One region of the Peribacillus sp. FSL H8-0477 genome, then DNA from elsewhere that is predicted to be linked to it. Evidence: a T-box and tRNA genes for the amino acid it is inferred to sense, from the RefSeq annotation. Region 1 holds a T-box; the other holds one or more tRNA genes.
What was found. The T-box of region 1 lies ahead of glyQ (glycine--tRNA ligase subunit alpha). A T-box ahead of a tRNA ligase gene usually reads a tRNA of that ligase, here a tRNA-Gly.
Positions count from the first base shown of each region.

Region 2: it has a tRNA-Gly gene. The T-box ahead of glyQ (glycine--tRNA ligase subunit alpha) is inferred to sense a tRNA for this amino acid. The anticodon was not compared.

Region 1 is NZ_JBBODE010000001.1:1,141,207-1,153,093, forward strand. It holds gene dnaG (DNA primase) at 1-1,763, opposite strand, end outside; gene MHI18_RS05920 (YaiI/YqxD family protein) at 1,809-2,309, opposite strand; gene MHI18_RS05925 (pyruvate, water dikinase regulatory protein) at 2,598-3,404, opposite strand; gene MHI18_RS05930 (helix-turn-helix transcriptional regulator) at 3,430-4,068, opposite strand; gene glyS (glycine--tRNA ligase subunit beta) at 4,242-6,311, opposite strand; gene glyQ (glycine--tRNA ligase subunit alpha) at 6,308-7,195, opposite strand; T-box leader at 7,269-7,444, opposite strand; gene recO (DNA repair protein RecO) at 7,516-8,283, opposite strand; gene MHI18_RS05950 (YqzL family protein) at 8,319-8,456, opposite strand; gene era (GTPase Era) at 8,554-9,483, opposite strand; gene MHI18_RS05960 (cytidine deaminase) at 9,476-9,874, opposite strand; gene MHI18_RS05965 (diacylglycerol kinase family protein) at 9,915-10,313, opposite strand; gene ybeY (rRNA maturation RNase YbeY) at 10,297-10,767, opposite strand; gene MHI18_RS05975 (HD family phosphohydrolase) at 10,764-11,887, opposite strand, start outside.
Region 2 is NZ_JBBODE010000002.1:657,916-669,802, forward strand. It holds gene MHI18_RS14925 (HAMP domain-containing sensor histidine kinase) at 1-1,215, opposite strand, end outside; gene MHI18_RS14930 (zinc-dependent alcohol dehydrogenase) at 1,403-2,542, shown strand; gene MHI18_RS14935 (HAD family hydrolase) at 2,661-3,446, shown strand; gene MHI18_RS14940 (YbjN domain-containing protein) at 3,696-4,112, shown strand; tRNA gene MHI18_RS14945 (tRNA-Gly) at 4,287-4,360, shown strand; tRNA gene MHI18_RS14950 (tRNA-Gly) at 4,377-4,450, shown strand; tRNA gene MHI18_RS14955 (tRNA-Gly) at 4,465-4,538, shown strand; gene MHI18_RS14960 (ABC transporter ATP-binding protein) at 4,696-6,453, shown strand; gene MHI18_RS14965 (B3/B4 domain-containing protein) at 6,499-7,167, opposite strand; gene queG (tRNA epoxyqueuosine(34) reductase QueG) at 7,278-8,411, shown strand; gene MHI18_RS14975 (amidase domain-containing protein) at 8,542-9,405, shown strand; gene trmL (tRNA (uridine(34)/cytosine(34)/5-carboxymethylaminomethyluridine(34)-2'-O)-methyltransferase TrmL) at 9,482-9,970, shown strand; gene nfsA (oxygen-insensitive NADPH nitroreductase) at 10,073-10,822, shown strand; gene MHI18_RS14990 (response regulator transcription factor) at 11,126-11,797, shown strand; gene MHI18_RS14995 (HAMP domain-containing sensor histidine kinase) at 11,794-11,887, shown strand, end outside.

The sequences.
Region 1 (11,887 bases):
GCCGCCCTGCCATAATCGTTGCGGCGCTCTGCATCTTTTCCTTCAGCTTCTTTTTCTTTTATCTTTAACATCTTTTGATATTTCAACACTTGATTTATATAATCTGTCAGTTCTTTATCAGCAACTTCTTCATTTACTGACATCATTTCTATTTCAGATACAATCCTTCTAAGATTTCGATCCGCTAAATACGTTAAGAATAAATTCGTATCCGGTTCCCGATCTTCCTCATAAAAAGCATATAAATAAGTGATGATTGCTTGGTGTTCATCAACATTTAAGGTGTTTGTTCCAAGCATGTGCTGTACCTTAAAGGTAATTTCCCGGCTTTTGAGCATATGGGCAATTAATTTAATTTCTGCATTATGGTAGGCAGGTTTTAATTTATGCTCGTATCGTAAGGAGAATTGCGGTGAAGGCCGCTCAGGAACATTCCCCGTTTTACGTTCTGTAATAAAGGTTTGTCGAGCTTGATCTTCTAATGCATCCAGCGATAACGAAAATTCCGATGATAGCTGGCGGAGATATAGGTCTCTTTCCACAGCATTTGACAGCCTGGAAATCCTCTTTAATACCTCTTCAATATATGCAATCCGATCTCCTTCATTATTTAAATTTTTTCCTCTGCGCAAATAATGCATTTGGAATGCCATATACGTTAAACTGGCCCCTATTACCTCAGAATTAAAGCTCTTCTCGCCATATTTCTTTATGTAGTCATCGGGGTCTAAATTATCTGGCATAAGGGCGACCTTTACTTGGAACCCTTGTTCATTCAACATGTTTGATGCGCGGTAAGCAGCAGTCAGTCCAGCAGAGTCTGAATCATAACACAGCAGAATTTGATCCGTATTCCGTTTCAAGATCTGTACATGTTGATCCGTTAAAGAAGTCCCCATCGTAGCAACTGAATGTTCTACCCCCGCACGAACAGCCGATATACAATCTGCAAATCCTTCAAAAATCACCACTTGTTCTTTTTTCCGGATATGAGAGCGGGCTTTATGAAAATTATAAAGAATGGCACTTTTATTAAAGATAGGCGTTTCGGGGCTATTCAGATATTTAGGCTCATCATCACCTAGTGCTCTGCCTGAAAATGCAATTGTATTCCCCTGGTGATCCGTTATCGGGAACATGACTCTGTTTCTGAATCGGTCAAAATAACTTTGATCTTTCTCACGAGGAATAATCAATCCAGCTTTTTCTAGTATTTCTTCAGAAAAGCCTCTTTTTACCAAAAACTTATAAACAAAATCCCATGAATCAAGCGCATACCCTATCTGAAACTTTTCAATGACTGCTTCAGTAAATCCTCTTTGAAGTAAATACTCAAGAGCTTGTTGTCCTTCATTGGTATTTACAAGGAGATGGTGATAGAATTTCCGCAATAGCTCATGTGCTTCTATCATTTGTTTGTAGCCTTCTGGCATATTAGGCCTGGATGCTTCATTATTAATTTCTACATCCAGAGGTATATTTCCTTTTTCCGCTAAAACTTTTGCAGCTTCGACAAAACTATATCCTTCTTTGTCCATTAAAAAGGTGTAAGCATTTCCACCTGCACCGCACCCAAAACAGTGGAAAATCTGTTTATCTGCAGATACAGAAAACGATGGACTGTTTTCTGAATGAAAAGGGCAAAGACCAAAATAATTCCGTCCTTGTTTCTTCAGCTGCACATACTCGCTGATTAAATCGACGATATCTACTGCTTCACGAATTTGATTTACCTTTTCGTCTTCTATTCGGGCATTTGCCATAGTTTCACCTTACGATCGGCAATAATTTTTACTTTTACTTAGTGTTCAATTCGATAAAAGATCAGAAATTCCTGCATGATTCGACAAAATTCTAATTAATTCTTCTGTATATTGAATACGGTCTTCCTTCGTAAATGCTTTGGGTCCTTTGGTATGCTTTCCCTGTCTGCGAAGTTTCGCAGATTGATACCGCATATCCAACAGGTTATAAATATTGCCTTCTGTATATTCCTTTCCCCTGGGAGAAAGAACATAAACGCGTTTAGCAAGCAAGGTTCCTGCAAGTCCAATATCAGCAGTAATGGCAATATCACCTTGTTTTACTGCGTTGATGATATGCAGATCAGCCGCTTCTTTATCCGCATCTACGTAAACCCAATGTCCCTCTGGCTCATTCATCATATTTTTATATGAAGCAACAAAGGTGACAGGTAAAGTAAACCGCTTAGCAATTTTCAGTGTTTCCGCCTTTACAGGACAAGCATCAGCGTCTACAAAAATGGTTGGTTTATCTTTCATATCTTTACATTCTACATCATTCTGCATTATCCTTTTTTTCTCCCTCGAATGTTTATAGATATGCGATTCTGTCGAATAATTTCACGAAGAAAACCTTGACTTCACATTATTTATAGTTTATTCCGGATATATGATCTCTAAACCTATAGAAAACATTTTTCTCACAATTTTTTATTATAATACATTTTTCGTAAAGATGCTACTAGAAAGTTTTTTAATAAATTCAACAGGTTACAAAGAAAAAGGAGCCTTATAAAGGCCCTCAGAATAACACATGTACCAATGGTAATGGTCAATCTACAGAATCAGAATGGTCTAGCGGCGGTTATTAATAAGGTTAATCAATGTATTAGCTGTTTCTTCAACAGCTTTATTCGTCACATCAATAATAGGACATTGTAAACGAGAGACAATTGAATCGAAATAAGTCAATTCATCTTTTATCCGCTCCATGTTTGCATAGATGGCTTGATCATTCAATCCGAGAGTTTTTAAGCGTTCCCGGCGAATATCATTCAATTTCTCCGGACTGATCTTTAACCCGAAGCACTTTTCTGGTGAAACCAAAAACAATTCTTCCGGAGGATCTACCTCTGGAACTAAAGGTACATTGGCAACACGATATCGTTTATGAGCTAGGTACTGGGACAGCGGTGTTTTTGATGTCCGCGATACACCGACTAATACGATATCTGCTCTTAAAATACCTCTTGGGTCTCGTCCATCATCATATTTAACGGCAAATTCAATTGCCTCAACTCGTTTGAAGTAATCTTCATCCAGTTTACGCACCATTCCAGGTTCATTAAAGGGCGCCACTTCTGATTTAACTTGAAGAATATCAATTAATGGTCCGAGGATGTCATAAGAAATAATTCCTTCCTGCTCAGCTCTGGTTTTCATATACGTTCTGATTGCAGGCTTCACAAGTGTATACGCAATAATTCCATTTTCAAGCTTTGCAAGTCCGATTACTTCTTCAATATGTTGTTCATCTTCTACATATGGAATCCGCTTTAAAGAAAAAGCCGCACTTGCAAATTGGCTGGCTGCAGCTTTAGTAACCATATCAGCCGTTTCTCCTACAGAATCGGAAACTACATAAATAATTGAATTCCCCATACTTCTCCCCATTCCTCCTGAATTCCTAGTAGCTTTCTTCAGCTAACTCAAGGAAAGCTTTTGTAATATTGGATTTGGTAACTCGTCCAGTCACTTCAAAGCCTTTCTCTGTTTCTTTAACAACTGGTAAGGCGTCAATTTGTTTTTCTATTAATTTCTTAGCCACGTCAATCAGCAGATCTTCTCGAGTACATACCGTAATGTTTGGCATGCGCGTCATAATAATATTAACAGGAATGGTTGTCAGCTCCTGTTTACCAATGCTTGCTCGTAAAAGATCTTTTCTCGAGAGCACCCCGACGAGCAGCGCATGTTTATCAACAACAAACAATGTGCCTACGTCCTCCAAAAACATGGTAACGATCGCATCATATACTGAAATACTCTCATCAACCACAACAGGAATGGATTGATAATCTTTTACATAGATATGATTTAAGCTGTCCGTTAATAATTGTGTTCCGGATTTTCCTGTATAGAAATAACCCACTCGTGGTCTGGCATCAAGAAAACCTGCCATCGTCAAAATCGCTAAATCAGGTCTTAGCGTCGCCCTTGTCAAATTAAGCTGATCAGCAATATGTTCACCCGTAATTGGCCCATCTTGCTTAACAATTTGCAATATTCGTTCCTGACGTTTACTCAGTTCGATTTTAATCACCACCCTATTTAACCTAACTGAATGAAAGTACTTTATATATGTATTAATACTTATACTATACCATGTATACGGAAAAAAATGCGGATAAAGTCTTTAGCGGACAACCGCGCTTCTTTGTGTTTATACAAATACCGGATACCCTGTCAATATAGGGATATCCGGTATTTGCGATTGTTTTATGCCGTGATAATTTTATTCATAGCTGCAAAACTTGCAGCTAAATTACTAATTTCCTTCATAAGCGACAACCGATTATTACGTACCGCTGCATCATCAGCCATAACCATCGTGTGTTCAAAATAATTCTCAATATCTTTTTGTAACGACGAAAGAAGTGTGAAATGTTCTTTTTCATCGCTTGTTTTCGCATAGGAAGCAGATACCTTAATGAACGTTTCATACAAGGCCCGCTCATATTCATTTTCAAATAACGCAGGATCCACTGCTACAGGCGTCTCACATTTACCTGCGATGTTCATAACCCGGCTGACCGCTTCTAGAATCTGCTTAAAGTCACTATTGTCTTTTTGTTCATCAAGAACAGCTGCACGTTCAGCAAGTTTAGCTAATTGTCCAATCTCACCATGAATCAGTGCATCAATCACATCATAACGAATACCAACATCACTAAGTGCATGCTTAATGCGGGCTCTAAAGAAATTCAACAGCTCTTTAAGAACTTCCTCACTACTTTGTTTCATGAAATCTGATCCTTTAATTTCCGCAAGTGCTATCTCCAAGATTTCCTCAAGCGAAAGCGCCCATTTCTTTTCTAATAAAATTTGAACGATTCCACTAGCTTGACGTCTTAGTGCGTAAGGATCTTGAGAACCCGTCGGGATTGTACCAATTGCAAAGAAAGAAGTAATGGTATCCAGCTTCTCCGCAAGACTTAACACAGCACCAATCGTTGAAGGAGGAACAGCATCATCAGCATGTCTTGGCATATAATGCTCATTAATAGCCGCTGCTACTTCTTTAGGTTCACCTTTTAACAAGGCATATTTTTCTCCCATATATCCTTGAAGCTCTGGGAATTCATACACCATTTGGCTTACCAAATCGAACTTCGCAATTTCAGCTGCACGAACAGCATACGTTTTTTCCTCTGTAAGATTCAATCGATCGGCCAGCAGTTCTGTCAGTTTTTTGACACGATTTGTTTTTTCAGAAAGCGTACCAATTTCCTCATGATAGACGATGTTATCTAATTTCTTCAAAGCATCAGCAATATCCTTTTTCTGATCTTCCTTATAGAAGAATGCAGCATCCGATAAGCGCGCTCTTAGTACCTTCTCATTCCCTTTTGATACCTTGTCTAGATGACGGTCATCTCCATTACGAACCGTAACGAAGAAGGACAGGAGGTTTCCATCCTTATCTTTGACTGGGAAGTAACGTTGGTGCTCCTTCATTGAAGTAATTAATACTTCTTGTGGGAGCTCAAGAAATTCTTCTTCAAAACTACCGAAAAGAACAGTAGGATATTCAACTAAATTATTTACTTCTTCTAGAAGATCTTCGTCAACAGGAATAATCCAGCCTTTTTCTTCTTCTATCTTTTTAATGCCCTCAAGAATCATTTCACGGCGGACATTCGCATCTGCAATAACAAATTCCTGCTTCATAGCGGCTTCATATTGTTTTGGTGCTTCAATAAAGACATTTCCACCCAGGAATCGATGCCCCTTCGTTTCGCGTCCTGTTTCAACACCAGCGATTTCAAACGGAATAATATCTTGACCAAAGAGAGCGGTCAACCACTTAATTGGACGGATAAAGCGGAGCTCCTGGTCAGCCCAACGCATGTTTTTAGGGAATGTCATGCCCGTAATAATTGATTTCAGTTCAGGAAGCAGTTGGATGGTTGGCTGCCCCTTCGTAAATTTATTCACGTGCACGTACTCAACACCGTTTATTTCTTTAAAATAAATATCTTCCACCGTTAGACCATTTCCTCTAGTAAAGCCAATCGCCGCTTTTGACCAATTTCCTTCTGCGTCAAGAGCAATTCTTTTCGCTGGCCCTTTTGCTTCTTCCTCTATATCGCGTTGCGATTCAGCAGTATCTGTAACCATCACAGCCAAACGACGTGGGGTTGAATAAAGGGTCACATCTCCGAATTCAATGGCATTTTCATTTAACCACTTCTGAATTTTATCTGAAAGCTGTGCGATAGAAGCTGATACAAATCGTGCCGGCATTTCTTCAAGGCCAATTTCAATTAAAAGATCACGTTTACTCATGCTTCTTCCTCTCCTTTCTTAGCTAAGATTGGGAAGCCAAGCTTTTCCCGTTCATCATAGAAGGTTTTAGCAACCTTCCGTGCAAGATTACGGCATCTGCCGATATAGCCCGTTCTTTCCGTAACCGAAATTGCTCCTTTAGCATCCAGAAGGTTAAAGACATGAGAGCATTTAAGTACATAATCATAAGCAGGATGTACGAGCCCTTCCTCCATTTGACGATGAGCTTCTTTTTCATACATCGTAAATAGTTGGAACAACATCTCTAAATTAGACGTTTCAAATGTATACTTTGAATGTTCATATTCAGGCATCCCAAAGATATCACGAACAGTAAAGCCTTCGGTCCATTCCAAATCAAAGACATTCTCTTTATCCTGAATGTATGAAGCTAACCGTTCGATACCATACGTAATTTCAACTGAAACGGGTTTACACTCAAGTCCTCCTACTTGCTGGAAGTACGTAAATTGAGTAATTTCCATCCCATCAAGCCACACTTCCCAGCCCAGTCCAGCACAACCAAGCGACGGATTTTCCCAGTTATCTTCAACAAAACGTATATCATGTTCAAGCGGATTAATTCCCAGTTTCTTTAAAGATTCTAAGTAAAGTTCCTGAATATTGTCAGGTGAAGGTTTCATAATCACTTGAAATTGGTGATGCTGATAAAGCCGGTTAGGGTTTTCACCATAACGTCCGTCAGCGGGTCTGCGAGATGGCTCTACATACGCCACGCTCCACGGCTCAGGTCCGATTGCCCGTAAAAACGTATATGGACTCATTGTTCCTGCACCTTTCTCTACATCATAAGCATTCATTAAGATACAACCTTGATTGGACCAATGCTGCTGTAAAGTTAAAATCATGTTTTGAATATTCATTGCGCACCTCCGAATTTTTCATAGTCGACTGGGACTTTTTAAATAACAAAAAACTCCCGTCGCTATGCCTTAGCATAGGGACGAGAGTTTACCCGCGGTTCCACCCTAATTGCCGTATGTCAATACGGCCTCTTTTATTACTCTAAATGCTCCAGAATGCCTTCGCTGACTTTTCATACCCCGGCTTACACTATCCCAGGTTCGCTTTTATGAATGAGTTCAGGTACTACTTTCCATCAACGCACGAATAAGTTTATGTTTAGAATTTTATACGATGTGCAATCCTATTGTCAACAGCGACAAGAAAAATTCTCATAAAGTTATGTTTCCCGCTTACCGAGGACATCCTTCATCGCATCCATCTGCTTAAGAAATTTCTTTGATTTAAGATGCAGACCGGAGTATTCATCATAATATGCATCTATTATCTTCTGTAGTTCCTTCTTTGTTTCCGGTTTAATCGAAATATTGCCCAGCCTGGATAAATCAAAGTAATAAAACAGCCGAAGAAGTTTAACGCTTGTTTGCGAAATTTTTAAATGATATCGATCGCGCTGCAAGCATTTCTGGCAGATAAAGCCGCCTTCTTTAATAGAAAAGGAAAACTCTCCCTCAGTTGTTCCACAAACCGCACATTGATCGAGAACTGGATTCAACCCGTTAACCTGAAGCATTTTCATTTCAAAAATAAACTTTAACACTTCTGGATCATAGCCTTCATCGATATAATGCAGCGTTTGATGCAGCAACTCAAAAAGATAGGGATTCGCTGTTCGGTCATCGACACTTTTATCAAGCAATTCAACGACATACGAAGCGTAGGCCGTTGCAAAAATGTCTTCTCTAATCGAACGCATTGAATCAATCATTTCCCCTTGCTGTAAGCCGCCGAGTCCTTTTGAAGGCATAAATAGAAAATACCCGTAGTAGAAAAGCTGGGTGACGGCGGAAAGCCGGCTGCTCGGTTTATGAGCACCCCGTGCCATCACACCAATCTTTCCAAACTCACGGGTATATATAGTGACTATTTTATTGTTTTCTCCATAATCAGTCCGCCGTATGACGATACCTTCACATTTTTGAAGCAAGGTAAGCCACCACCAAATCCAGGACCAAGAATCATCTAAGAGATAGAATCCATTAAAGCTAGATCTTCGTCTGTATCGGGTTTGTCTTGTCCTTCCACCTCTATCTCCTTGAATAGAAGATACGTATCCAAATTACCAGTTTGGCTGAACACGTTCCAGGTAAAATTCAACATTTTAAGCCCACCTTCCGACTAGCAAATTTAAGGCTCCGACCTTAAGATTATCTTGACCCTTGTATCGATTTTCATGAGACGTAATTTTTGTTAATTATCAATATTCATCTTCATTAAAACCAAAGTCACGCAGCTGTGACGCTTTATTACGCCAATCTTTTTGAACCTTTACCCACATTTCAAGAAAGACCTTAGAACCCAGCAGATTCTCAATATCAACTCTTGCTCTCGTGCCCACTTCTTTAAGCATCTTGCCTTGCTTGCCGATAACAATGCCTTTTTGGGAATCACGTTCAACCACAATCGTTGCCATTACATTAATGGTATCGCTATTATCCATTTTCTTAATCGAATCGATTGCCACTGCTACTGAATGTGGAATCTCCTCCCGTGTAAGGTGCAATACCTTTTCACGAATTAATTCAGAAATAATAAAACGCTCTGGATGATCAGTTACCTGGTCAGCTGGATAAAATTGCGGTCCTTCTGGCAGGTGTACTTTAATTTGTTCAAGCAGTGTTTCCACATTATTTCCTTCAAGCGCTGAAATTGGAACAATTGCGGTAAACGGGTATAGCTTTTGGTATTTTTCAATCAATGGCAGCAGGTCATCTGGGTGCAGCTGATCGATTTTGTTAACCACTAAGAAAACAGGCGTCTTTGTTGTTTGCAGCTTTTCGATGATAAATTGATCGCCTTGTCCTAAACCTTCAACCGCATTTATCATAAAGAGAATTAAATCGACTTCTTTAAGTGTATTCGTAGCAACCTTCATCATGAAATCGCCAAGTTTATGTTTTGGTTTATGGATACCTGGTGTATCGATAAAGATCATTTGCGAATCGTTAGTTGTTAATACCCCTTGAACCTTATTACGTGTTGTCTGCGGTTTATCGCTCATAATGGCAATTTTTTGCCCGATTACGCGGTTTAAAAACGTACTTTTACCGACATTTGGACGGCCAATAATCGAAATAAAACCTGATTTAAATCCTTTTACCTGTGTATCGCTTACTAATTTATCCATTTAAATCCTCCGGTGAAAAAGCTCCTGGAAGCAATTCCTCTACTGTAAGTTCTTTGATGTCTCCGTTTAAGTTTGTTAAAATAACTTTCATATCGCGCGGGCACAGCTCTGAAATGACTTGACGGCAAGCCCCGCACGGAGCAGTCGGACCTGGCGTATCAGCCACAACTGCAATAGCCGCATACTCCTTGTCTCCCTCAGAGTAAGCTTTAAATAACGCCGTACGCTCTGCACAGTTACACATAGAATACGCAGCGTTTTCGATATTACAGCCATGGTACACCTTTCCATCAGTGGTCAACAAAGCCGCGCCAACCTTAAACTTAGAATAAGGTACGTACGCTCTTTCTCGTGCAATCTTTGCTTCTTCAATTAAACGGGATGTTTCCATTTCACATCTCCCTCTCATTGTACTCACAAACGTTTATTTTTTAAAGACTTATTGATTGATCCAAGTAATCAATAATTTTTGGTACAAAGATTAATAACCCTATAATGACAGAAAATATCGCATAAATCAAAACCGCACCTGCTGCGAAATCCTTCGCCTGCTTAGCCAGCGGATGAACTTGGTCTGTCGCCAAGTCCACGACTCGTTCTACTGCCGTGTTAAGTAATTCAAGCGTGAGAATTCCCGCAATGGCAAGCAATACAAACAACCACTCAACGGTCGAAAGCTTGAAGAAAAAACCAAAAAATACGACAATCACAGCGACGGTGAAATGAATCTGTAAATTTCTTTCCGTTTTCATGGACTCAAATATCCCTTGAAAGGCAAACACAAAACTTTTATAAAGCGGGTGTCGTCTATCTCTACCTGGATAGCCCATAAGCCGCTAAGATATCCTTTTGTTTAGTGAACATGACTGTTTCATCTTCTTTAGTCATATGGTCATATCCTAATAAATGCAAGAAACCATGCAGCGCGAGAAAGCCAAGTTCACGATCAAAGGAATGTCCATATTCAGCCGCTTGTTCCTTCGTTCGTTCGATTGAGATGATAATATCCCCTAAAACCCTTGGCATATCAGCACCAACAATCGCTAACTCGTCCTCTCCCATTTCTTCCATTGCAAAGGAAATAACATCTGTGGCTGCATCCTTTTCACGGAATTCCTTGTTGATTTCTTGAATACGAGCATTGTCAACAAAGGAAACAGACAGCTCGCTTCCTTCTTCGATTGACTCTGCTTCAGCTGCAAATTGAAGTATGTTGTCTACGAGCATGATTGCTGCTTCCGATACTTCGTTGGTTTCATCTAAAAAATCAATAACTACCTTCATGCTTTCACCTTCTGTTCTAATTTAGACAGTTCCGGGTACTCTATTCGTGAATGGAAGATCCCATGTAATGATTCACATAAAGAGTCCTGAACTATACTTAATTCCCTCATAGTTATATCACATTCTGCGAACTGTTTGTCATGTATTCGATCATTTATAATCTGTTTGACTAATTCTTCGATCTTTTCTTGTGTAGGATGATTCATGGAACGAACGGCCGCCTCAACACTGTCAGCAATGCCAATAACAGCTATTTCCTTTGTTTGGGCTTTCGGGCCTGGATAACGATATTCTGCTTCATTAATTTCTACTCCATCTTTACACACTTTATGATAAAAGTACTTTAGGAGGGTTGTTCCATGGTGCTGCTCAGCAATATCAACAATTTCAGTCGGGAATTTTGCCTTTCTAAGCATATTCGCACCATCAACAGCATGAGCAATAATAATATCTTTACTTGTTCCTGGCGGCAGTTTATCGTGTGGATTATCCTGATTCAGCTGATTTTCGATAAAAAACTGCGGCCGGCGTGTTTTGCCAATATCATGATAATAACAGCCAACTCGTGCAAGCAGCCCATTTGCCCCAATGGCTTCACAGGCACTTTCTGCCAAGTTAGCAACCATTACGCTATGATGATAGGTGCCAGGCGCATCGGTTAGTATTTTTCGCAGCAGCGGGTGATTTGGATTCGATAACTCAATCAGCTTTAAAGAGGACAAAATCCCAAAACCTGCTTCAAAAAACGGCAGCAAACCGATGGTCAAGATTGAAGACCCAATTCCGGAAATACCAGCTCCCAGCACATAGAAAAGATATTCAATCTCTGAATAATGACCATTTGTAATCAATAAAATCGCAAATAATATGACAATATTCATCCCCGAAAGCAAAAGACCTGCTTGTAGTAATTTAGCTTGAAAATTTCGCTTAGACAGAATGATGATCGCACTGATTCCACTGAGTAAAAAATAAAGACCTACAGAGAAGTTTAAATTCCCTGGTATATGGACATTAAAGAGGATTGTCCCAAAACCGGCCAGAATAACCGCCATCGCAATAGCGTACCGCTCATTTAGCAATATTCTTACCAACATAACCGCCATAGCGATTGGAAAGA
Region 2 (11,887 bases), on a different contig from region 1:
CGAGCATAAAGGAATGTATATGGTGAAGGTTGTCCCAATCGTTAATTTACTTGTAACAACGATTTTCCCTTTATATTTTTGAATAATATTATAACAAACAGTTAAACCAATCCCGGTGCCCCGCTCTTTAAGTGAGTAAAAAGGGGTGCCAAGAACATCGATTTGATTCTTCGTAAGCCCAATTCCTGTATCCGTAATCATTATTTTTGCCATATCCTGATCTTGTTCAGTTTCTATGGTAATAAAGCCTGCTCTATCCATTGATTCAATACCGTTTTTAATAATATTGACTAAAAGCTGTTTAAGCTCGATCGGGTCCATTTTAATATATAAGTCATGATTGGGTTTTAGTACTATGCCTATGTTCCGTTGATTAGCAAAGCTCGTTAACAGATCTGCTGTTTTTTTAATCTCATCATTTAAGGCGATGACCTGAACAATACCTGTTTGATGTTTAGCTAATGATAAATAATCATTAATAATGACTTGAGTATACTCCAGTTCAGTAAGCATAGTCTGGATATAAAATTTTTCTGTTTCGGTCAATTCCTCTTTTTGATCTAATAGTTGAGCAAATCCTTTTACTACTGTAATAGGATTTCTTATTTCGTGTGCTATCGTAGCGGCCATTTGTCCAACAGAATGTAATTGTTTGGCTTGTTGAAGTTCTTGATGAAAGGATTTTGCTGAGGCCATTCTATTATTCGTACTGATAAATACAAATAGCAAAATTACTTGTATAGCAATGAAGTTAAGTGTATTGCCAAATGCGTCTAATGAAACATAAAAATAAGTATATTGTAGATTTGTTTGAGAGATGACATTGATGAAGACCGGACCAAGTATGATATTTAAAGAAAAGACGATGTAAAAACCTATTTTATCAAATAAAAAAATCGGGATTAACGGGGCCATAGCGAATATAGCCAACATAATTGCTGTGTCGGGAAAAGTCCAAAACTTTAAGTAAAAATATACAGTTATTAAAACTATGAATATTGTTTTATAAAGCCTGCCTTCATTTTTTACATAAAAAATCAAAGATATGATAATTCCTGTTATCAATACAACTTGTAAAGACATGTCGAAAGGGTCGTTCTTCCAATTGATTGGAGAAACAGATATACCGACTAAGAGTAAGAAAGAGATCATCCCCATAAAACTTTTAAGAATTAATCGGTATTGATTTTGATAATATTCGTGATTTTTTAACATAATACTCCTTAATAGATTATTTATTTAGATTAATAGTAATCTTTTCTAGTACGAATGTAAATTGTCGCAAACATTATTTTCCAAATCAATAGAAAATCATCTATGTGAATTTAGTTAAAAAATGACATAAATTAATAACGAATGGGTATACAAATAAAAGACTATTTTAATTTAGGAGGATGATTAGATGAAGGCAGTTACTTTTCAGGGGGCAAAGGATATTCAAGTTAAACAAGTAGAAGATCCAAAACTTCAAATGAAAGATGATATTATTGTGCGGATTACTTCGACAGCAATTTGTGGTTCGGATCTTCACATTTATCAAGGTGCGCTGCCTGCGCAGAAGGATTATGTCATTGGTCATGAACCGATGGGAATCGTAGAAGAAGTAGGTCCAGAGGTGACTAAAGTAAAAAAAGGGGACAGAGTGGTTCTCCCGTTCAATATTGCTTGCGGTCATTGTTTTTATTGTGAGCATGATATGGAAAGTCAGTGTGATCATTCAAATAGGAATGAAGATATTGATACAGGTGGATACTTTGGGTTTACGGAACGTTATGGTAATTATCCAGGTGGACAAGCTGAATTTTTACGTGTACCGTATGGAAACTTTATGCCGTTCATAATCCCTGAATCGTGTGAGCTTGAAGATGAGGCAGTTTTGTTTATGTCAGATGTTCTTCCCACTGCCTATTGGTCTGTTGAAAATGCTGGTGTGAAAAAAGGAGATACAGTAGTCGTTCTTGGATGTGGTCCAATCGGATTAATGGCACAAAAATTTGCCTGGATGAAGGGAGCAAAACGAGTTATTGCCGTTGATAATCTTCCTTATCGATTAAATCGTGCCAAGAGTATGAATAAAGTCGAAATATATAATTTCGATGAGTATAACAATATGGGAAGTTACCTTAAAGAAATAACGAGCGGCGGTGCAGATGTTGTTATCGATTGTGTAGGAATGGACGGAAAAAAATCTGTGGTTGAAGCCGTTGAGCAAAAGTTGAAGCTGCAGGGAGGTACGTTAAGTGCAATAGATATTGGATTGAATGCAGTTCGGAAATTTGGAACGATTCAACTGACTGGTGTGTATGGATCTAAATATAACATGTTCCCGCTAGGTAATTTATTTGAGAGAAATATTAATCTTAAAATGGGACAAGCACCAGTGATTCATTTAATGCCGAAGATTTTTAACATGATTACAGCTAAGGAATTTGATCCAACGGAGATTATTTCTCACAAAATTCCACTAGAACAAGCAAGCGAAGCCTACAAAATATTTAATGATCATGAAGATGAATGTGTAAAAGTCGTTTTAAAACCATAAATAGTGTAGGACTTTCCTCAAAGGCAGAATGCTTTTGAGGATTTTTTCTTTCTTGACGGGTTAATGTAGTTTATCATTAAGTTGAGGATTACTGGGGTACATAAGGGGGATGTCAGATATGGTAAAAGCAATCTTTTTTGATTTGGATGATACACTGCTTTGGGATCAACAAAGTGTAGCAAAAGCTTTTGACGCTACGTGCAGGGCAGCTGGTCAAAAATTCGGCATCGATGGCAAGCAGCTTGAAGAAGCGGTGCGGAGAGAAGCACGTGAGCTGTATGCATCATATGAGACGTATGAGTTTACACAATTAATTGGAATAAATCCGTTTGAAGGGCTTTGGGGGAACTTCCTTGATGATGAAGTGAATTTCCGAAAGATGAAGGAAATTGTTCCAGGTTATCGTAAAGATGCTTGGACAGGAGGCTTGCAAGCATTAGGAATCGACAACCCTGACTATGGTAAAGAGCTTGCCGAAATGTTTCCGCTTGAACGAAAGAAAAATCCAATCGTGTATGATGACTCCTATGAAGTTCTGAATCAGTTAAAAGAAGAGTACCAGCTGCTATTGTTAACAAATGGTTCACCGGATTTACAGCATACTAAGCTTGAAATTACGCCAGAATTAGTCCCTTATTTTGATCAAATAGTTATTTCAGGTGATTTTGGCCGCGGTAAACCAGACCCAGGGATTTTTGAGCATGCCCTGAAGCTGATGAATTTGAAAAAAGAAGAAGTGATAATGGTGGGAGACAATCTAATGACGGACATTCTTGGGGCATCCAGAGCAGGGATTTCTTCCGTATGGATTAACCGTCATGAGAAGGAACGTAATCATGTTATACCTGACTATGAAATAATTAATTTACACGAACTTTTCCCTATCTTAGCAAAATTAAAATAATTTTGTCGAAAAGGGTTTAGTTTTGAAAGCAGCGGGTATATAACTAGAATAACCACACCTTTGAAAAGAACGTTTAGGCGTGTTTAAAAAAGCAGCGGATGCCAGAAACATGGGGCATCCGCTGTTTTTTGTGGTATTTAAATCAGGATTAACCATAAAAGTAGTTTATTAGATTAATTTCGCTGAAAAGTCTGTAAATTTGGAAGGATTCGGTATAAAATATAAAGTATACAGAGAGGTGAGGGTTGTATGTCAAGCGCAGTGAAATTCAGAAATTTCTTAGGCAGAGAAAAAATACAAATGGAAGAAAAGCAGAATCAAGACGGGTCAACTTTTTTTAGAGCTGAGCAGAAGCTGAAGGATGGCTGGAAAGTTATTATTGGCTGTGCTTTTAATGAAAGAGGAGACATAGCTGATCTATTCTGTTTCAATGTAGCCGAAATTAAAAATCCAGAAAAGAAGACGGCTATCTATGAGCTTATTAATCAATTTAATACAGATTACCGATATTCTAAGTTTTATGAAGAGGATGGAATAGTATCCATTCGGTATTCTTATTTGGTTGAGGGCGAACTCAATGCAGATGTTGCTTTTAGAAAATTAATTATGCTGCTTGAAACAGCAGAAGAATCGTATCCGAAATTCATGGAAGTCATTTGGTCTTAAGCTTTTAGAAAAGTTCTTTTGCATGCAGAGGAGCTTTTCTTTAGTTTTAGAGAGTCATAAGTCCGATATGTTTGCATAAAAATAAATAGAAAGTCTGATTATGGGGTTGCATATCTTTAGAAAAGGGACTATAATTAATTCTGTTAAGTTTTTCGACAAGATTCAACAATATCTGCGGGTGTAGTTTAGTGGTAAAACCTCAGCCTTCCAAGCTGATGATGAGAGTTCGATTCTCTTCACCCGCTCCATAAAAAAATCATATATGCGGGTGTAGTTTAGTGGTAAAACCTCAGCCTTCCAAGCTGATGATGAGGGTTCGATTCCCTTCACCCGCTCCATAAAAATCATATATGCGGGTGTAGTTTAGTGGTAAAACCTCAGCCTTCCAAGCTGATGATGAGGGTTCGATTCCCTTCACCCGCTCCATACATATCACAACGCAGTTTTTCGTTACATATGAGAACGAAATATTGCGTTTTTTCTTTGTGCATACCATTATGGTGTGTTTTTTTTGTTTTCAATATTTGTAATAAACTTGGATTTTGCCTATAATTTAACTAATTGTTGGGGTGGAGGAAAATGAATGAGTGAGGTAAAGGTGGAACCGAAAGCTAATTGGCGGTCGTTTTTTGTACTATTAAAATCCGAGAAGCTCCCGATTGCAATGATTGTTTTTGTAATCGGATTAAGTCTGTTGGAAACAGGAGCCGCGTTAATTGTCCCCTTGTTTACAAAAGGACTTGTAGATCAGATGTCTGGAAGTGGAATAGAAACAGGCGTGATTATCCTGCTGTTGGCAGCATTTATTATTCAGACAGTCGCAGGTGGGGTTTCCTTTTATTTTTTAATGTACATCGGTGAGAATTTGGTCGCAGGTATTCGTCGGAAGTTATGGGACCATGTGCTGCGGTTACCTGTTTCCTTTTTTGATGCAAATCAATCAGGAGAAACATTGAGCAGAATTACCCAAGATACAACTACAATTAAGACTGTAATAACCAATCATTTGGTTACGTTTATTTCGGGAATTGTCTCTATTATTGGCTCTATAATCATATTATTTATGCTTGATTGGCGAATGACTTCTATTATGCTTGGAATCATTCCAATATCTTTACTAATTTTAATGCCTCTTGGAAGGAAGATGTATAAAGTATCTCGATCAACACAGGACGAGATGGCTTCTTTCAGCGGGAACTTGGGAAGGGTCTTAAGTGAAATTCGATTGGTCAAATCCTATAACGGTGAGGCACTGGAAAAGGAGAAAGGGTTCTCAGGAGTCGGAAAATTATTTCGTTTTGGGTTAAAGGAAGCAAGAATTCAGGCCGTTATTTCTCCCTTTATGACGACTATTATGATGATGATTCTGGTGATATTAATCGGTTACGGCGGAATTAGAGTAGCTTCAGGTGCGTTAACTGCAGGAACTCTTGTGGCTATTATTATTTATATGTTCCAAATTGTCGTTCCTTTCAGCCAGATGGCTTCCTTTTTTACTGCATTTCAGAAAGCGCTGGGGGCTACAGACCGGATTCAGCATCTGCTTAATTTAGAGCAAGAATCATACGCGGGAAAAGAAGGAGTCATGCATGGCGATTTAACCTTTGAACAGGTTATGTTTTCGTACGAACACTCAAAACCTATATTGACTAGCGTGTCTTTTACAGTACCTGCAACTAGTACAATCGCATTAGTGGGTCCAAGCGGTGGTGGTAAAACAACTATTTTTTCACTGATAGAGCGATTTTATCAACCAGACAGCGGAACTGTTACAATAGGCGGTGTGAAAATCTCTGATATAGACCTTTCGTTATGGCGGTCACAAATTGGGTATGTATCACAAGATAGTCCCGTTATGACAGGGACTATTAGAGATAATATCTGTTATGGAGTAGGCAGGGATATTACAGACGAAGAAGTTCGGCACGCGGCAAGTATGGCGAATGCCAACCGTTTTATTGAAAAATTGCCAAACCGTTATGACACAGAGGTTGGGGAACGAGGAGTTAAGCTGTCAGGGGGACAAAGACAGCGTATTGCTATTGCCCGGGCTATCCTGCGGGACCCGCGTATTCTCTTGCTTGATGAAGCAACATCTAATCTGGACAGTGAGTCGGAGCAGTTGGTGCAGCATGCAATTAAGAACTTAATGAAAGGCCGTACGACATTAATTATTGCCCATCGGCTGTCAACGGTTATTGAAGCCGATCAATTATTAGTCCTAGAAGATGGTCGGATTACAGGGCGGGGAACGCATCATCAATTGATAGAGAGCCATACTCTTTATAAGAAACTGGCTTCACAACAGCTGCAATTAGATTTAGCTAGTGTTGAGGACTAAAAACGCCCAAATTAAAAATGGGCGTTTTTTTTCCTTATGCAGCATTCAGCAAGAAAGGACTTGATAGGAACCTTCTCCGCCGTGTACTTGCAAAAACATATTCATGAGTGATTTTGTCAACTGATCGCCTTCCTCAATGGAAATAGACGATTTTAAGTAGATGATTTGAAGGGCTTCAGTCGTTTCTTCTGTTACCTTGGTTCGGATTGAATCGATATATGGACTCCCAAAAGGACCCAAATCATCAGCTGATGTAATCATATTATGTAGGGAATTAGTGCGGCTGTTCAATCCCGTATATTCTTCATTAGGATAACCAATCCTGATGGTGATTCCTGTCTTAAGCTCAGCCAGATCATAAATGCCGATTGGTACTTCATATTGAAGGGAGAAAAAGGTATTTAAATCTATGGCTGAATGGACGGGTAGAAGATAATTCTGTTTTTTAATTCTTCTGTACAAAGCTTCTACAGAAGGTCGGTAACGGGAAGGATCGGTTCCGGCTGCTTTAAAAATTTGGCGCCATTCTCTAAGACCAGAAAAATCGGTCAGTTCTTTATCTAGTAAATCAAAATAAAGGGATTCCTGAAACAATTGAAGTCTCCCTTTGACCATTTGTGGTGATGGGCCTACTTCTATGCCAGAATATTGGATAATGCCAGCCTTAAAACCAGGGACTTTCTTACAGAGTTCAGGATGAATCGAGATTTCCATACGTTACACCTCCAAAAATACTTGAAAGTAGTTTATCATAGATACCAATGGTTTAAAAAGTTGTTGTTCCATTTGGTAGTGATAGTAAGCAACGAAAAGAGGCATAATTCGTGGATTTTCAAGCACTTAAACAAGAATTGATTATATATAGTAAGGAAATTGGCATTGATAAGATTGGCTTCACGACAGCGAATACTTTTGATGAAATGAAAAATAGACTTCTTCGGCAGCAGGAGCTTAACTATCAATCAGGTTTTGAAGAGCCTGATATTGAAAAACGGGTAAATCCTGCTTTGGTAGTACCAGAAGCTCGTTCTATTATCTCAATTGCGCTGGCGTATCCCTCAAAGCTGAAAAATCCTCCTCAAAGTAAGAGGGGAGAGAGGCGCGGAATTTTTTGCCGTGCGTCTTGGGGAACAGATTATCATACGGTGTTACGAAAAAAAATGGCACTGCTAGAAGAATTCCTGAAAGAGAAAGTACCAGAGGTAGTCATTAAATCTATGGTAGATACTGGGGAGTTGGTGGATCGAGCTGTAGCTGAGCGTGCGGGAATTGGCTGGAGCGGAAAAAATTGCTCAATTATTACCCCGGAGTTTGGTTCATATGTGTATTTAGGGGATATCATTACGAGTCTTCCATTTGAACCGGATACGCCCATGGAGGATCGCTGTGGAGAGTGCAATAAGTGTGTGGATGTATGTCCGACTGGAGCACTGGTTCAAGGTGGTCAGCTTGATTCGAGCAAATGCATAGCCTTTTTAACACAAACAAAAGGATTTCTTCCGGATGAATACCGAACTAAGCTTGGTAACCGTTTATATGGATGTGATACATGTCAAACCGTTTGTCCCGAAAATAAGGGGAAGGACTACCATTTTCATGAAGAAATGGAACCTGATCCTGAACTTGCTAAACCACTGCTGCGTCCGTTATTAACGATGAGTAATCGCGACTTTAAGGATAAATTCGGTCATGTATCTGGATCATGGCGAGGAAAAAAACCAATTCAACGTAATGCCATTATCGCTCTTGCTCATTTTAAGGATGAAACAGCATTACCTGAATTAATGGATCTGGTAAGAGAGGATCCACGTCCTGTGATTCGAGGAACTGCGGCTTGGGCCATAGGTAAAATTGGCGGGGATGAAGCATATCTGGCATTAAAGCTAGCTAAGAGTGAAGAACAGGATCAAGAAGTTCTCCAAGAAATTGAAAAAGGATTACAAATGCAGGATAAATAATGATTGGCTGGTCTCTCCGCATAACTTCGGAGAGGCTTTTTTTATGAGATCGATATTTCCTTACCATTTTGAAACTTTTAACAAGCTGTCATTCATACATTGAAGTAAAAGATGACAAGGAGGAAGCAGATTGAAAGAGCAGCTAAAAGATTTACTGGCCGTGCGTGTGCAGCTTTTGGTTATTGATGGGGATGGTGAAAACGGAAGCGATAGGTTAGTGAATAAACGGGCATGCCTTCGAACGAGAGATGCAGAAATTGTGAGGGTCCAAGCAATTGGACGTATTATAAATGATACAGAAAAGGGCGATGAACATTGGTTGGATTACCAGGTGCATTTTAAATATTTAATCAAGCACGGGACATTGTTTTATATTGAAGAGGAGCTGGAGCAGCGAAGAGCGTTATTTCATTCTGGAAAACTGAATGATGATTGGCAAATCCAACCTTCCTATCAAGAACGCGGCCCGGGTGTACCAGCTGTCGAATCAATACCGGAACGACTAAACTACCGATATAGTCGATTAAAGGCAGTTCAATATGCAGAGCGTTGGTGGAATGAATTTAATCCTGCCTATCCAAAATTTACGGACGATTGTTCAAGCTTTATTTCTCAATGTCTTCATGCTGGAGGCATACCTATGTGGGGGAGTCCGAAGAGAAGCACTGGCTGGTGGATGAGCGGAACGGTATGGAGTTATAGCTGGACTGTTGCTAATGCTCTTCAGCAGCTCTTGGATAGGGGGCAGGGGATTCGGACGAAGGAAGTACAACGCCCAGAAGAGCTTGATTTAGGCGATATCATTTGTGTGGATTTTCAGGGTGACGGCCGGTTTGATCATTCGTTGATTGTTACGGCTAAGGACCAAAATGGTATGCCGCTTGTAAATGCACATACAACTAACAGCAGGCATCGTTATTGGGCGTATGAGGACTCTACGGCATACACACCAAATATTAAATATAAATTCTACTTAATATTGGACGGTACCTAAAGAACTTGTTCTGTTTTTTCAACGTTTATTTAGTGATATACTATGTGTTGAAGAAAAAACAAGAGGTGAAAAGAAAGTGTCCATACATGTAGTTTTATACCAGCCGCAAATTCCTGCGAATACCGGAAATATATCGAGGACTTGTGCAGCTACTGATACAACGCTTCATATGATCCGCCCTCTAGGCTTTTCAACAGACGATAAGATGTTGAAAAGAGCAGGACTTGATTATTGGGAACATGTGAAAATTCATTATTATGATTCATTAGAAGAATTTTTTGAGAAAAATGCAGGCGGAGAGTACTTTTATATAAGTAAATTTGGTGAGAAACCACATACCACTTTTGATTTTAGTGATCAAAATAAAGAGCATTATTTCATTTTCGGACGCGAAACCACTGGTCTTCCAAAAGATTTAATTCAAGATAACCTTGATCGTTGTCTGCGCATCCCAATGACGGATAAAGTACGTTCACTTAATTTATCCAATACCGCAGCTATTTTGGTATATGAAGCATTACGGCAGCAAGACTATCGCAATTTAGATATCATAATGAAAGATTGAATCTAACGTTGTGCGAGGAGGTTGGTTTATCTTTGCACAACTGATTCATTAGTGATTCTTTGGGGAACAGAAAAGGGAAGGATACTTCTGGAGGTGATGGTCATGAATAAATTAGTTGAAACGATTTTAGATCATAGATCAATTCGATCATTTGAGGACAAGCTTCTATCAAAGGAACAAATTGAAACGATGGTTCTATGTGCTCAAGCAGCATCCACTTCAAGCTATATTCAAGCGTATACAATCATTGGTGTAACCGATCCTGAGAAGAAGGCCGCTCTTGCAGAAATAGCAGGACCGCAGACATATGTTGCAAAAAATGGCCATTTATTCGTATTTTGTGCTGACTTGCAGCGTCTTCAAAGAGCTGCAGAAATGGAAAATGCTGATGTGACAGAAGCACTTGAAAGTACGGAGAAATTCTTAGTTGCTTCTATCGACGCAGCATTGGCTGCACAAAACGCTGCTATAGCAGCTGAATCAATGGGATTAGGCATCTGTTATATTGGAGGTCTGCGTAATAATCTGTCGGAAGTATCGAAACTTTTAGGAATTCCTAAGAGAGTCATTCCACTATTTGGGTTAGTAGCTGGGTATCCAACGAATCCTTCTGCCAAAAAACCAAGGCTTCCTCTTGAAAACATTTATCATGAAAATGAGTACCAAAGTGACCCTGAAATTTTCAATGAACAGTTAGAACAATTTAACCGGATTATCCGATCGTATTATCTTAAACGGTCAAATGGTTTGCGTAAAGAAAATTGGACATGTCAAATGACGGCTATGCTTGGGAAAAAATCAAGGCTGTACTTGAAGGATTATATCGAGAGCCAAGGGCTGAATAAACGGTAAAGAAAAGAGCTGCCAATAAAGTTGGCAGCTCTTTTATGTATTTATGCGTGTGGCTTATCGTTATAACCTGCAGTGAAGATTGCAGCTAAAAACGTAATAGAAACAGCAACAATAATGACTGTACCCATGTGGCAGCCCCCTTTGTATTGTATTGTCCCAAATTATAGTATAAAAATAGTATACCCCAATTTCCATCTGTTGTGAACGTGAGCAGCAGATTTTCTTTCATATCCAGTCTTTTCTTTTTCATAATAGTTAACTAAACTAGTAATAAATAGAAAAATAAAAGATATGGAGTATACTATGACGAGAATTTTATATATAGAAGATGATGCGGATATAGGGAAATTATGTGAAGATGATTTAGCAGAAAGAGGATATATAGTACATTGGCTTAAATCAGGAGAAGAAGCGCTGTCTTTTGAGGAAAATGTAGAAATAATCATTTTAGATGTGATGCTTCCTGGACTGGATGGGTTTACAGTAGGACAGAGGCTTAAACAAAGGTATCCGCATACCCCGATTCTTATGTTATCAGCTCGTTCAAGTGTGGATGATAAACTGTATGGCCTGCAATTTGCAGATGATTACCTAACGAAACCTTTTCATCCAGATGAATTGGCCGCAAGAATTGAAGTTCTGCTCAGAAGAATAGGCCAGATTACGGAGAGTGACCTAGAAATTGCTCATCTGAAGATTAATCTCCATCAAAATCAAATTCTTGATCGTCGTACCAATCAAGAAATTCTCTTAACAGGAAAACAATTTCGCATCTTTATGTATTTTCTGAGACACCCCAATCAGATTTTATCAAAGGAGCAGATTTACGAGGCGGTTTGGGGTGAAGCATTTATCGTTGGAGATAAGTCAGTGATGGTTCATATTCGACACATCCGTGAAAAAATTGAAGAAAGGCCAGGTTTTCCAAAAATTATTGAAACGATCCGCGGGCTGGGCTACCGGGTACGCCAATGAGATGGTTTCAGTCATTATTAACGAGATATGTACTGATTATTTTTTTAGCAATCATTATTTTGCCCTTTTCGTTTCCGTTGACGTCATTAC